Regions from separate parts of the Neobacillus sp. 114 genome, predicted to be linked through region 1. Evidence: riboswitches for the same ligand, from Rfam matches in the RefSeq annotation. Region 1 holds a riboswitch; the other holds the start of a gene.
What was found. Region 1 has a riboswitch for S-adenosylmethionine ahead of metK (methionine adenosyltransferase). Riboswitches for the same ligand answer to the same signal wherever they lie in the genome.

Region 1 (7,650 bases):
AGAAGGATCCAACCGGAACATCACTGCGCATATGCTTTTCAACCGAATCAAACAGAATATCACGGATTTCCTTTACGAAATCATCTTCCGATTTTAGTACCGGGTGAAAATGTGCCTTCCAGTAGCGGTTCATTTCCATCTTCGAGCCTATTTTTTTTGTAAAATAATGGCCTGGTTCAAGCTTTTTAATTCCTTCAGATAGGGTATCAGGTTCTGGAACAAACTGATAGGTTAAATAATGCTGCAAGGAATCATAATCCAGCACATCATTTTTAAGAGCCAGCAAAATGCTCTTTTTCTCAGAAGCAAAGAAGGTTCTGTCACCATCCTCCATATAAAAGAATGGTTTAATTCCAAACGGATCTCGTGCCCCATAAAGTGTTTGTTCCTGCTTATCCCAGATAACAAAAGCAAACATGCCGCGCAAGCGTTCAACTGCTTTTTCCTTTAGATGGCTGTAGAGGGCAATGATAACCTCTGTATCAGAGCTTGTGGAAAAAGTTAGTCCTTCTTTTAGCAACTCTTCACGTAGCTCGACATAGTTATAAATTTCACCGTTAAAAATAATCCAGTACCGTTCGTTTTCATACGTTAGCGGCTGGTGCCCGGATTCAATATCAATGATACTTAACCGGCGGAAACCAAATTGAATATGATCATCATAATAATAACCATCATCATCTGGTCCACGATGGGTTATAATATCGTTCATATTTTTAAAAAGCTGCTTTTCTTCGTCACGATAATTTTGCGTTTTGTCATGTACACAACCGATAAAACCGCACATTATGTACCTCACCTACTCTATTTCAAAATATCCTTTTGTAAAAACATACTCTTTAATACTACCACTTTTTTTTCAAAAATGGCACTGTGAACAAAAGGAAAATCATGTATCATCATTTTTCACTTCAATAGTCCTACTTAAACATTTTATTCCAGTTTTTAAAACACTGAACAAGAAATTAGACGATTAATGAAAAATGGGAGTTACACCTTAATGCAACTCCCACTCCCTATTATTCTCCTGCTGCCTTCTCACGTAATGCATCTGCCTTATCAGTGCGTTCCCATGGAAGATCAACATCCGTACGTCCAAAATGTCCGTAAGCTGCTGTTTGCTTATAGATTGGGCGGCGTAAATCCAGCATTTTAATGATTCCAGCAGGGCGAAGGTCGAAGTTTTTACTTACTAAGTCAACCAATACCTCTTCGCTGACTGTGCCTGTGCCAAAAGTATCGATGGAAATCGATACCGGTCTTGCTACACCAATCGCGTAGGCAAGCTGTACTTCACATTTTTCAGCTAAACCTGCTGCGACAATATTTTTTGCAACATAACGTGCAGCATAAGCGGCAGACCGGTCAACCTTTGTCGGATCCTTACCGGAGAAGGCGCCGCCGCCGTGACGGGCATAGCCTCCGTAAGTATCCACGATAATTTTGCGGCCTGTCAACCCTGCATCTCCCTGCGGTCCGCCGATTACGAAGCGGCCGGTTGGATTTATAAAATATTTTGTATTTTCATCGATTAATTCTTTTGGAACAACCGGATTAATGACATGTTCCTTGACATTACGCTGAATTTGCTCAAGTCCGATTTCCGGATGGTGCTGGGTGGAAATAACAATTGTATCAATCCGAACCGGTTTGTTGTTCTCATCATATTCCACTGTTACTTGTGTTTTTCCGTCCGGACGAAGGTATGGAAGGATATCGTCTTTTCTAACTTCTGTCAACCTGCGGGCAAGCTTATGGGCCAATGAAATGGGCAGTGGCATCAGCTCTTTTGTTTCGTTACAGGCGAAGCCGAACATTAAGCCTTGGTCACCTGCACCAATTGCTTCAATTTCTTTATCTGACATTTGACCTTCACGCGCTTCAAGGGCTTGATTGACACCCATGGCAATATCAGGAGACTGTTCATCAATAGAGGTTAAAACTGCACAGGTTTCAAAATCAAAGCCATATTTCGCACGTACGTAGCCAATTTCTTTAATCGTTTCACGAACAATTTTGGGAATATCTACATATGTAGAAGTGGTAATTTCGCCGGCAACCAGGACTAAGCCTGTCGTTACTGATGTTTCAGCAGCCACACGGGCATTTGCATCCTTTGCTAAAATGGCGTCTAAAATAGAATCAGAAATCTGGTCACAAATCTTATCAGGATGACCCTCAGTTACTGATTCGGAAGTGAACAAATGGCGTTTTGTTGACATCTGAATTCCTCCTATAATAATGAAATAATGAGGCTGCTTTTTTCAAAGGTTAACACCCTTTCCAAAAAACCTCCATTTTGATACGGAACTCATCCCTAATAGTATGAAATAAACATCAGGTTTTTATGAAATACTACCGAAAAATACCCAAACGAAATTCTTTAGAAGATTAGTAAAGCGATTCAAACGGCACGTGCGTTCGCCAAACATACAAAAAACCTTTCCATGAGGAAAGGTTGAATGCAAACATTTTGCGTGCCTTTCACTCTTATCGTTCAAGGACAAGCCTTGCATCAGGTTGAGCACCTTTGCCCGAAAAATGACCAATATAGGCATTTTCCTAGTTGCAGGTTGCTGGGTTTCATAGGGCCTGTCCCTCCACCAGCTCGGGATAAGAGAGTATCCGTTCAAGCTAAAATCATACCTCAGATTCTTAAAGTATGTCAATGTATTTTTTAGCAACATTAACCAAAATATACAATGGAGTATGATACAAAATATGCTTAAACTGTTTTTTTCATGACTTTTTAATCACCTTTAGAATAAGGTATAAAATACAGCATAATTTCGTCAATTAGTATAGACTATTATTTTAATTGTGTTATACTATTCAATATTAATATACCAAATTAAAAAAACCATAAAAAGGAAGGTTCATTAAATGAATTCTGTTCATATCCCGAATGAATTAAAGGAATTACTTAATGAAAGTAATGTCCAAGTCCAATTATCTGTGCCGCAGCTAGTTGAAAAAATCCTCAGCAGAAAAGAAGGGACACTCACTTCCACCGGAGCGGTTCGTGTTTCAACAGGAAAATATACTGGGCGGTCTCCAGAAGACAAATTCACTGTTTTGGAGGAGTCAACCAAAGATAAAATTGCCTGGGGCTCCTTAAATCAGCCAATCTCACAAGAGACTTTCGATCATCTTTATAATAAGGTATTAGAATACTTAAAACAGCAAGAAGAAGTTTATGTATTTAAAGGCTTTGCTGGTGCTGATAAGAAATCACAACTGCCGATTCAAGTCATAAATGAATTTGCTTGGCATAATCTTTTTGCCCACCAGTTGTTCATTCGGCCTTCGGAAGATGAACTTCTGACTCATGAAGCTGAATTTACAGTAATTTCTGCCCCTAATTTCAAAGCAGACCCGGCAGTCGACGGTACGAATTCTGAAACCTTCATTATTATATCATTTGAACGCCGCGTAGTTCTAATTGGAGGAACTGAATATGCGGGGGAAATGAAAAAATCGATTTTCTCTGTCATGAACTATTTACTGCCTGAAAACAATATTTTCTCTATGCACTGTTCAGCGAATGTCGGCATTGAAGGGGATGTAGCATTATTCTTCGGTTTATCCGGAACTGGAAAAACAACTCTTTCCGCAGACCCTAATCGCCGTCTAATCGGTGATGATGAGCACGGCTGGTCATCAAATGGCGTCTTTAATATTGAAGGCGGCTGCTATGCAAAATGTATTAATCTATCCCGTGAAAAAGAACCGCAAATCTTTGATGCCATCCGTTTCGGGACCGTTCTTGAAAATGTTGTGATCAACCAGGAATCGAGAATTCCGGATTACGATGATGGAACATTAACAGAAAACACTCGGGCCGCATATCCAATGGAGGCCATTGATAATATTGTCCAGCCTAGCATTGCCGGCCACCCGAATACCATTGTGTTTTTAACTGCAGATGCATTTGGGGTTCTTCCGCCAATCGCTAAATTAACAAGGGAACAAGCAATGTACCATTTCTTAAGCGGATTTACATCAAAGCTTGCTGGCACAGAGCGCGGCATTACTTCACCGCAGGCAACCTTCTCAACCTGTTTTGGTGCACCATTCCTGCCGCTGCCGGCTACACGCTATGCCGAAATGCTAGGTGAAAAAATACTTGAGCATAACGTTAATGTGTTCTTGGTTAATACAGGCTGGACTGGCGGAGAATATGGCGTCGGCAATCGTATGAAACTCTCATATACTAGAGCAATGGTGCAGGCAGCTCTTGAAGGAGAACTAAATCACGTAGAAACCGTTAAGGATACATTCTTTGGCCTAAATATCCCGCTCCATATTGCTGGGGTCCCTGATGAAGTGCTTCAGCCAATGAAAACATGGGCAGATCCTAAGGCCTATGAAATGAAGGCAAAGGAATTAGCAGGTCAATTCCGTGAGAACTTTAAAAAGTTTGCTAACGTTGCTTTGGAGATTAAAGAAAAAGGCGGACCAATTGCATAAATGCCTAAGGAAAAAGAGGCTGTACCGTAATTCGGTCAGCCTCTTTCTTTATTTTCCATCGGTTGGTTTCCTCACTTCAACAGCCTGTGATTGCTGGAGGACAGTAAAGCGATATTTGCCGCTTTTTTTAATTGTAAACCCGCCGCCATAATCAGTAATATGCTTTCCATCAGTGGTTGTATAGTCTGCAGCCTTCTTAAAAGTAAATGTCGTTGCCTCAGCAGTTTCTAATTGAAATATCTCCAATTCTATTTCGTCAGGAAGATTGCTGCCTTCGACTTCGATAACCTCGTGTTCATAAAAGCCTGCATAAAGGTCCTCCGCAGAAATCATTAGTGTCGATTTCCCAATTGAGATATATGGCTCCTTTACATATATGGAAAATTCACTGATTTGCTTGCCGCCAACCGTGAATTGAAGATTCCAAACTCCTGAAAAAGGCAATGGCTCGAAGCTTGTTACAGTGTGGGCATCCGTACCGTAGATTCCTCCAGATAAAGGAGTTTCAGCAAGGTGCTCTTTCACTCCTGTTTTAACGTGGACCGCATCGACCTTGAGAGATTTCGAATAATCATATTTTCCCCATAAAAAAATCATCATCTTAGCAACGGTGCCTTTATCTTTTGCAATCCAGTCCCGAGGTGCAAGCAGGCTCACCTTGTTTGGGATACCAAAATTACTATCTGCATAAATAGGTTTCCCCTCTTCATTCTTTAATGCAAAATAATCACCCTCTTGGGCTTTAGTTATAACGGAACTGCTGCTGCCGAGATTCTTTTCCTCCGCTGTATTCGTAAAATAGAAAATCGGGGCAATAAGAGCAAGAATGAACAATGCTGCCACAGCCCCCAGTCTTTGGATGTTAAACGGCTTTCTTGGCTTGACTGTGCCTGCTTCACTAATCCTTTTTAACATGTCCGTTCTCTGTTTTGTAGAAAGCTCATGTTTCGGAAAATCCGCCATCATTTCCAGTAGCTCTTTATCCGATAAATTGCTCAAAATATTCACCCTCCTTTAACTGCTCATTTAGTTTTTTCACAGCCCGAAAAAAGGTAACATTCACTTTATTTTCTGACCAGCCAAGAATGTGGCCAGTTTCCTGTGAAGAAAGCTCGGCAATGCCCTTAAGTAAAATTACATCCCGATAATTTGGCTTTAGTTCATTAATCGCTTCATATAAGCGGGCATACTCCTGCTTTTTTAAGATTTTCTCTTCTGTTTGATGTTCTTTTTGATCAGGTGATTCTCGATTTAATCGTTCCTTCAGCTTTTGCCATACAGATTTTTTTCGATATAAATCAATGGCTGTATTTCTTGCAATGGAAATAAGCCATGTTTTGGGACTTGCTTCATTTTTAAACCGGGAATAGGCTTGAAGTGCACGTAGAAAAGTTTCTTGTACCAAATCCTCAACATCTGTCGTTCCGGTATAGTAAACAAGAAAATTGGTGACGTCCTTCTCATAATGAATAAACCATTTCTCTATTTGCTGAATCCCTTCCAACCTTAGCCCCCCTCTCTATTTGTTAATCTATATATAAGACGCTATTGTTTGGCAAATCTTACACTTTTCCAAAAGAAAAAAAGCAGGTGATAACACCTGCTAGTTCGTTGAGTTTAAGGATATTAATTGATATGTTAGCGTTGTGCGGCTGTTTTCCCATTCGACTTTTTTTATTAAAGCTGTCCCATTTGAGATTGTGTCCAGTGTTTTTCTGACATCCACAGGGATTTCAATCGGGTATAATCTGTATCCTTCTTTCACAAGTACAAACAGATTTTCTCCAATCCTTTTTTCATTCCCTTTTGTGACGATTAATGTATTTAATTCAAGAGGCATACCCATAACATATCCGCTCCTCTGCTATTTATATCTATATATTACCATTATTTGTTCTGCATTTTCATCCACTTCGTCAAATCTTCCACTACTTTTCGGTTAATTGCAGGCGGAAAATAATGTGTGAAATGATCAAAATACCAGCATTCGACTGGCTTGTCCAGACTTCGCAGCCTTCTTTCAAGACGATAGGCGTGTTCAACAGATACATTTTGGTCGTTTGCTCCATGAATAATCAGGACCGGGGCAGCCAGCCTTTCAAGCTCGAATAAAGGCGTTCTTTCTTGATATCGGTCCGGGAATTTCTCCGGTGTCCCGCCGATGACCCGTTTCATCATCCTTCGTAAATCCTTCCGCTCATAGTAGGTCAAGCTCATGTCACTAACACCGCCCCAGGTGACTAAGGATGATGCATCTGGGAATTCAATCCCCGTCAAAAGCGCCATTACCCCGCCTCGTGAAAAACCAAAAATATGTATATGTTTCACTTGGGGCAATGATTTTAACAATAGATAGGCGGAGTAAGCATCTTCACGGTCCTCCCCTGCAAAATCTTCATTCCCCTCCCCACCTTGGTTTCCACGATAGTAAGGAGCGAAAACGATAAAACCTTCCTGAGCAAACTGGGCAATCCGTGCCGGCCGAACTTTGCCGACGCTTTTGATTCCTCCCCGCAAATAAAGAAATCCGTCATTTACCTGTTCATTTATGGGTTCTGCCAGCATCCCCTTCACGCTTAATCCATTTGAAAGGTAGGTAATCTCCTTCAAAGCAACGTTTGGATTTGGGGATGGAAACCGCTTCATCTCAATAATTTTACCGTTAAATTCAATCATTTGTATCTAATCCTTTATAAAAAAATTCCCGAACTGGGCATTCACACATTTTTTTCTTTTTCATACGATATTCTAGGCAATCAGCCCAGATAAGGAGGTTAATTTTATGAAAAAATGGTCAAAAATCAGTTTCTCCTTTCTCCTCATCAGTATACTTATGTTTTCCCTAATTGCTTGTAATAAAGATACCGCGAAAGAACCGAAGAAACTGGAAAAGGTCCGTATTGCAGAAGTTACCAGGTCAATCTTCTATGCCCCTCAATATGTTGCTTTATCAAAGGGATTCTTCAAGGATGAAGGTCTTGATGTCACACTAACGACCACACCAGGCGGTGACAAGACAATGACTGCCCTCATCTCGGGCGGCGCAGATGTGGCTCTGGTCGGCTCGGAAACTTCCATTTACGTATATGCTCAAGGGGCAAACGATCCGGTCATCAATTTTGCGCAGCTCACCCAGACTGACGGCACCTTCCTTGTTTCAAGAGAAAAAATTGACAATTT
Region 2 (7,650 bases), 2.7 Mb from region 1:
TTAAAATCATCTTAATATTAAAAAAATAAGAGGGGAATCACATAGATTATCGACTTAAAGGTAGGAAAAGGTTTAAGATATAAAATAGAGTGTATTGAAATAAGAACGAGGTGTATGTTTTGAAAATTGCATTTATAGCACATGACCAAAAGAAAAACGACATAGTGAATTTTGCTGTGGCATATGAGCCGATCTTTTGCAAGCATGAATTATACTCGACTGGCACAACTGGCAGCAGAATCATGGAAAAAACCAACCTGAAAATTCACCGATTTAATTCGGGTCCTCTTGGGGGAGACCAGGAAATAGGTTCCCTAATCGCTAAGAACCAAATGGATATTGTGTTCTTCTTCCGTGACCCATTGACAGCGCAGCCGCATGAGCCTGACATTTCAGCATTAATCCGTTTGTGTGATGTGTACTCCATTCCGTTAGCCACCAACATGGGAACGGCGGAAATACTTATTCATGGTTTAGAACGAGGCGACATAGACTGGCGCAATATTGTCCATGAACAAAGAACTGAATAGAAGGAAAAAAGCATCATTCATAATCATCAATTATGTCTGATGCTTTTTTTATCATCATCTTAAGTATTCAAGTCGAGTAACAATTTCATTATCGTGGCAAAATATTTTTAAATAATCTGGAATAGTAGTAACATTAGCTATAGAAACACAAAGGAGTAATGTTGAATGGTAGAAAATATTTTAGCGACATATGCTTCGATGCTGGATTGGCATATGTGGGCAGAAGTATTAACTTCGCCAAAGGCATGGGGGCTGATTCTCTCATTGGCTGTACTGGAATGTATCTTATCGGCGGATAATGCGCTAGTGTTGTCGGCGTTCGTAAAACCTTTGCCGAAAAAACAGCAAAAGAAAGCATTAGTATACGGTCTTTGGGGAGCGTATTTATTCCGCTTTATTTTCATCGGTTTGGGAACTTTTTTGATAAAGCTTTGGTTTATTAAATTAATTGGTGCGTTGTATTTGCTTTGGCTTGCGGTTAAGTTCTTTATTGACAAATTTAAGAGCAGTGAGGATGGAGACGAGGAAAAAGCACGGGAGCCAAAAGGCTGGTTAATGAAAACTTTCGGAGTCTTCTGGGCGACTGTTATCAGCGTTGAGCTCATGGATTTGGCCTTTTCCGTTGATAGTATCCTTACCGCACTTGCGGTTTCCGATGAGGTTTGGGTGATCCTGCTTGGAGGGATGATTGGGATTCTAATGATGCGAGGGGTTGCGACATTCTTCATTTCGCTGATGAACAGAGTGCCGGAGCTTGAAACAACGGCTTATGTACTGATTACCTTTATTGCTGTAAAAATGGGATTGACATTGATTGATATTCATATTGCAAATGAAATCTTTATCGTTGTCCTTATCTTGGCGTTTGTGGTTACGTTTATAATCCATGGAATTCGTTCAAGAAGAGGAGAAAAAGTATCACATTAAATATTGGGTAAACCCAGTCTTTTGGACTGGGTGTTTTTTTGATTTAGTGAACCTAATCTAGGACCCCCATAAACGGCTTCAGGCTGAAATAGTCCAGCGCCTGATTGACATCGTGAACATTATAAATTTTTTTCTCCAAACAGAATTGAATAACTAAATCGAAAGTATCGCTGTCAGATAAAGAATAGCCTGCCGAACTTAACAGTTTGTCGGTTTCTTTTTTGTTTAATTCAAGGGCAAGCGCCAAGGCTACTACTGTATTTTTTCGTGGGCGGTATTCTGGATTCGAGCGGATTTTAGAAAAATGCCTGCGATCCAATCCGGCTTTTTTGTAGATTTCTGTGTCGGCAGTTCCTTTTTTATCTATCAATTTGAATAGAGTTTGGTTGAAGGTCGGCTGGCGCTTATTTTTAATAAAATCTTCTAACCCAATACTATGTTTTTCATTAGACTCCATCATTGAGTAAGTAAGGAAGTTTAAGTTTCTTTCAACATATTCCTGCAATTAAATTAATAGTTGTTTATTCAGCATATTTCTCTCTCCCTTGAAATGTCGCTTTCAAGGCGACCAATTTTCAAATGAAAATTTCTATTATTATTTTATAAACAATATGGAAAGGATGATAGAGATGAACACGAATTTGACTGAAATTATTTTCCTGCTTGACCGTAGCGGGTCAATGGCAGGACTTGAAAGTGACACAATTGGCGGATTTAACGGGTTTATTGAAAAACAGAGGAAGCTAAAGGGTGACACGTTGGTTACAGCCGTGTTATTTGATGACCAATATGAAATACTTTGGAATGGAATTGAGGCAAAGAAGGCTAAACTTACGGATCAGGATTACTATGTAAGAGGTATGACAGCATTGTTGGATGCAGTGGGGAAAACAATTCTAGATGTAGGATATCGATTATCCAAAAAAGATGAGAATAAGCGGCCTGGCAAGGTGATATTTGTTATCACGACTGACGGAATGGAGAATGCAAGCTCTGAATTCACCTATGAAAAAGTGAAAGAGCTATTAAGACATCAGCAGGAGAAATACAATTGGGAGTTTATCTTTTTAGGAGCAAACATAGATGCTGCGAAGGAAGCGGATAGCTTAGGAATAGACGTTGAAAATGCCTTTAACTTTGAGGCATCTGAAAAAGGTGTTGAGGTTATGTATAATATGGTGTGTGAGCAAGTAATGGAGAGAAGGCTGCGCACAAGGAAACTTTAAAGCAGTAGTGTATTTGTTGTAAAATATATAGTATCTATTTTGCTCAGTCTATACGACTGAGTTTTTGTTTTGAGGTGAGTTATGCAAAAGGTAATTGTAATTGGTGCAGGAATACTCGGGGCATCCACTGCTTATCACCTTGCCAAATGGGGGGCAGAAGTTATCATAGTGGACCGGCAAGACCATGGGCAAGCCACTGACGCAGCTGCAGGGATTGTTTGCCCATGGTTGTCCCAACGACGTAATAAAGCTTGGTATCAGTTGGTTAAAGGCGGGGCGCGGTATTACCCAGAATTAATTACACAGTTAGAAGCAGATGGGGAAAAAGATACGGGTTATAAAGGAGTTGGGGCATTAAGTATTCATTCTGATACTAAAAAGTTAGAACAAATGGCGGAACGTGCGCGAGTCCGCCGGGAGGATGCTCCTGAAATAGGTGAGATTACTATCTTGTCTCCAACCGAAACGAATCGACTGTTTCCAGCTTTGTCCGAGGAATTTGGTGCAGTTTATGTTAGTGGCGGGGCACGTGTAAATGGCCGTGCTTTACGTAATGCACTTGTAAACGCTGCAGTAAAGCATGGGGCCCAAGTTATTAAAGGGGATGCCTCATTAATTAGTAACGATAATAAAGTCCAAGGGGTTAAAGTGTCTGAAAAATTATTTTTTGCTGATCAAGTTATCGTCACAGCAGGAGCATGGGCAAAAGAACTTTTGGGACCACTGGGAGTTGAATTTTTGGTAAGGCCACAAAAGGCGCAAATAATTCATTTACAGTTGTCAGACATGGATACTAACTCATGGCCGGTTGTCATGCCGCCATCTGACCAATATATACTCTCATTTGCAGATGGTCGTGTAGTAATAGGAGCTACACACGAAAATGATGCAGGATTTGATAATCGAGTAACGGCTGGAGGAGTCCAAGAAATCTTAAATAAAGCTTTAGCGATTGCACCAGGTCTTGCCGGTGGAACAATTTTGGAAACTAGGGTAGGTTTCAGGCCTTTTACACCAGGTTTTCTTCCCATAATAGGTGGATTGCCTAGTTTTGAAGGGATGTTAGTGGCAAATGGCCTAGGTTCTTCCGGGCTAACTAGCGGACCTTATCTAGGAGCTGAACTAGCTAAATTAGCACTTGATAAACAGACGGAGATTGATTTAATTAACTATAGTGTTGCTGGTGCATTAACGTAATGTTAAATAATACAAAGAGCTTTTCATGCGAAAAGCTCTTTTCTAGTCTAATAAAAAAATTATTTTTTTAAATAATATGTTGATATGGCAATATTGAAAACGCTGTCGGATAAATTGCATTATAATTTAGATGATTGACAAAATAAGAATAGATTTGTAGTATCTTAATATAACTTAATTATTTGTTAATTTAATTTTCTTATCCAGAGCGACCGAGGGACATGGCCCGATGACGTCCGGCAACCCCCGATTGGGAAGGTGCCAATTCCTGCAGAATGATTTCATTCTGAAAGATAAGCTACCGAGATGTTTATTTCGATGCTCCTTTCAGAATGAAAGGGGCTTTTTATTTGGGTATAAAGTCTAGTTTAGATATCGGAAAAATGAGGTAATCAGTATGATTGAAATAAAAAACCTTACTAAAGTTTACAAAACAAAAAAAGGTGAAGTAAAAGGTGTGGATAACGTTTCACTCACCGTAAAAGAAGGCGAAATCTTTGGCATTGTTGGCTATTCCGGTGCTGGAAAAAGCTCGCTGCTTCGTTGTATCAATCTTTTAGAGCGGCCAACCTCTGGCAGTATAACGGTCGATGGCACTGACCTGACATCCCTAAAAGGCGAGCAATTACGATCTTCACGTTTAAAAATAGGCATGATTTTTCAACACTTTTACCTAATCAGCCAAAAAACAGTCTATGAAAATATTTCTTTCTCTTTAAAGGCAGCGAACTACCCTAAAGACCAGGTAAAGCAGAGAGTAGAGGAACTACTCAAAATGGTTGGTCTTTCCGATAAGCGTGATGTCTATCCGTCACAGCTAAGTGGCGGTCAAAAACAGCGGGTCGGTATTGCAAGGGCTCTTGCAAATAATCCGAAGGTGCTTTTATGTGACGAAGCAACATCAGCACTTGACCCTACGACAACAAAGTCGATACTCAATCTGCTGAAAAAAATCAATAAAGAACTCAACATCACTATCGTTTTAATCACGCACGAGATGGATGTTGTTAAAGAAATCTGCAGCCGTATGGCGATTATGCAGGATGGAAAAGTCATAGAAGATGGTTCAGTATACGATATTTTTGCTAATCCACAGGCAGCACTCACCAAAGAATTTATTGAGAGTGTCGTAACCCTTGAAATCCCAGAAGTAATTTTAAATGGCTGTGAAGGGCCAATCGTTAAGGTTACTTTTAGAGGGAAGGTTGCTGGAGAAGGAGTCATTTCTGATACCCTTCAACAATTTAACCTTAAGGGTAATTTCCTACATGGATCTATTGAATATATTCAAGAATTACCGCTTGGCATATTTATTATGGAGCTAAAAGGACAAAAACAAGAAATCGAAAAAGCCCTTCAATACATTGAAAACCGGGCCGCACAAGTGGAGGTGTTACGCAATGGGCTTTGATTTTGCACATCTAATGGAGCTTATTCCGGATATCAATAAAGCATTTTTTCAAACCATCTATATGATTGCTATCTCGTTGGTTGTTTCAACAGTTATCGGACTTCCTGTTGGGATCCTGCTTTACATAACCGACAAAGGATTATTTCTAGAAAATCGTATGGTCCAAAATATCTTGGGTTTTGTCGTCAACATGGTCCGGTCGATTCCTTTCATTATATTGTTGGTGGCATTGCTCCCACTAACGAACTTACTTGTCAGCACAACCATCGGTCCAACTGCAGCTAGTGTTTCATTATCAGTAGCGGCAATTCCTTTTTTCGCAAGAATCGTAGAAAATGCTCTAAGAGAAATCGATAAAGGCGTAATCGAAGCGGCCATTGCTGCTGGGGCAACACCTTGGATGATTATCAAAGATGTCCTATTACTTGAAGCAAGATCCGGAATCATCTCAGGTGTAACCTTAACATTAATAAGTTTAGTAGGATTTTCCGCCATGGCCGGAACAGTCGGCGGCGGCGGTATTGGAGACTTGGCGATTCGCTTCGGTTATTACCGGTACGACAATACCATCATGATTTCAACAGTTTTAATCTTAATTATTTTAGTTCAGGTCATTCAGCTTCTTGGCGATTACATCGCCAAAGTTGTAGATAAAAGATAAACAGGAAAAGGGGAAAATTACAATGAAAAAATGGTTAACAAGCATTATATTACTATGCGTAGTATTCGCGTTGGCAGCTTGCGGAAACTCCGAAGAAAAAGCAGCTAGCGGCAAGGAAAAAGCAGCAGAATCAAAAGATATTAAAATAGGCGCGACCGCCGGCCCATATAGCGACATGGTAACAAAAGCGATTAAACCAGGCTTAGAAAAAAAGGGCTACAAGGTTGAGCTTGTTGAATTTAGTGACTACATCCAGCCAAACAAAGCATTAAACAATGGCGATATCGATGCAAACCTTTTCCAGCACACGATTTACCTTCAAAATTTCGCGAAAGAAAACAACATGGATTTAACAGCACTTATTTCTGTGCCAACAGCACCAATGGGAATTTATTCGAACAAATTCAAATCGATTGACGATGTAAAAGACGGTGCTACTGTTACACTTCCTAACGACCCGACTAACGCTGCTCGTGCCTTAAACACTCTTCGTGATGCAGGTTTGATCACGATTAAAAAGGATGCCGATCCGCTAAAAGTGTCTGAGAAGGACATCGACGAAAACAATAAGAACTTGAAGTTCCAACCAATCGAAGCAGGCCAGCTTCCACGCTCTGTTGAGAGTGCAGATTTAGCTGCAGTACCTGGAAACTTTGCACTTGCTGCAAAAATGAATCTGTTAGATGCTTTAACTCTAGAAGACATGGCAGACAATTACCGTAATATTGTAGCAGTAAAAACTTCCAACAAAGATTCACAGTTATCAAAAGATATTAAAGCTGTTGTCGAATCTGCAGATTTTGAAAAAGTGATTGATGACCAATTCAAGGGTTTTGGAAAACCATCTTGGATGAAAAAATAATTTTTGAAGTAGAGGATATGGATTTAACTCCATATCCTTTTTTATGTTGGATATACAATAACCTAATGGGAATCCTATGAAAAAAAGGAGGATTTCAGATGGGTTTTTTTAATGGAAAAGAAGAAAAGGTAAATATCGAAACAGTCTTAAAAAACTCCCTAGAAATTGAAGAAGATTTAATGCGTACATATTTAGTTACTGCTGAGCGAATTCATGACGATGACGAATTAAAGGAACGCCTTGAAAACTTTGCGGAAGGAAATGCGAAAAGAACGAAACAGCTAATAGATGAACTAAAGGAAGAACACGAATAAACTAGAAGCTTTGATTATCCCCCATCTTAACAGATGGGGGATTTTTCCTTTAAATATTAATTGATTTAGAAGAGAAAACGTTTTAATATAATGTGTGGGAATAATACAGAAAATTCCTTATTTTTTGTGTCCTTTTTCGCTTTTAGGTGGAAAATTGACAGTAAAATCATTTTAAGGAGGGTCCTATCCTTCAGAGGAGTTAGTATGTCTATTGACATTGAAATTATTTTATATCAAGTGCTGATCGTTCTCTTTCCGATTTTTGTCTATCATTTATTTTTTTACGAGAAGACGAGTGACCGTCGAAAACCTCTTTCAAAACTAACCTTCATTCTGATACTCATCTTAGTTCTGGCAATGTCTTTTCCAGTACAGTTTTCCGAAGGGTACATTTATGATTTTCGCCTCATACCTTTTATTATCTCATTTGTATATGGGGGAACTATACCAGGTTTAATAACTGGGGCTGTTTTGCTGACTTACCGGTTTATAATCGGTGGTGACGGCTTTTATGTCGTTTTC

Region 2: it holds a riboswitch for S-adenosylmethionine, as region 1 does, so the genes downstream of both, QNN06_RS07440 (methionine ABC transporter ATP-binding protein) here and metK (methionine adenosyltransferase) in region 1, are expected to answer to the same signal.

What each region holds. Positions count from the first base shown of each region.
Region 1 covers NZ_CP126144.1:5,205,301-5,212,950, forward strand. The annotation lists gene asnB (asparagine synthase (glutamine-hydrolyzing)) at 1-787, opposite strand, end outside; gene metK (methionine adenosyltransferase) at 1,020-2,222, opposite strand; SAM riboswitch class I at 2,488-2,620, opposite strand; gene pckA (phosphoenolpyruvate carboxykinase (ATP)) at 2,884-4,470, shown strand; gene QNN06_RS25555 (hypothetical protein) at 4,519-5,469, opposite strand; gene QNN06_RS25560 (RNA polymerase sigma factor) at 5,450-5,974, opposite strand; gene QNN06_RS25565 (DUF2584 domain-containing protein) at 6,074-6,316, opposite strand; gene QNN06_RS25570 (alpha/beta hydrolase family protein) at 6,358-7,146, opposite strand; gene QNN06_RS25575 (ABC transporter substrate-binding protein) at 7,253-7,650, shown strand, end outside.
Region 2 covers NZ_CP126144.1:1,503,876-1,511,525, forward strand. The annotation lists gene mgsA (methylglyoxal synthase) at 120-530, shown strand; gene QNN06_RS07420 (TerC family protein) at 696-1,457, shown strand; gene QNN06_RS07425 (hypothetical protein) at 1,510-1,962, opposite strand; gene QNN06_RS07430 (vWA domain-containing protein) at 2,087-2,683, shown strand; gene QNN06_RS07435 (NAD(P)/FAD-dependent oxidoreductase) at 2,765-3,880, shown strand; SAM riboswitch class I at 4,077-4,180, shown strand; gene QNN06_RS07440 (methionine ABC transporter ATP-binding protein) at 4,278-5,291, shown strand; gene QNN06_RS07445 (methionine ABC transporter permease) at 5,281-5,952, shown strand; gene QNN06_RS07450 (MetQ/NlpA family ABC transporter substrate-binding protein) at 5,975-6,814, shown strand; gene QNN06_RS07455 (hypothetical protein) at 6,913-7,128, shown strand; gene QNN06_RS07460 (ATP-binding protein) at 7,333-7,650, shown strand, end outside.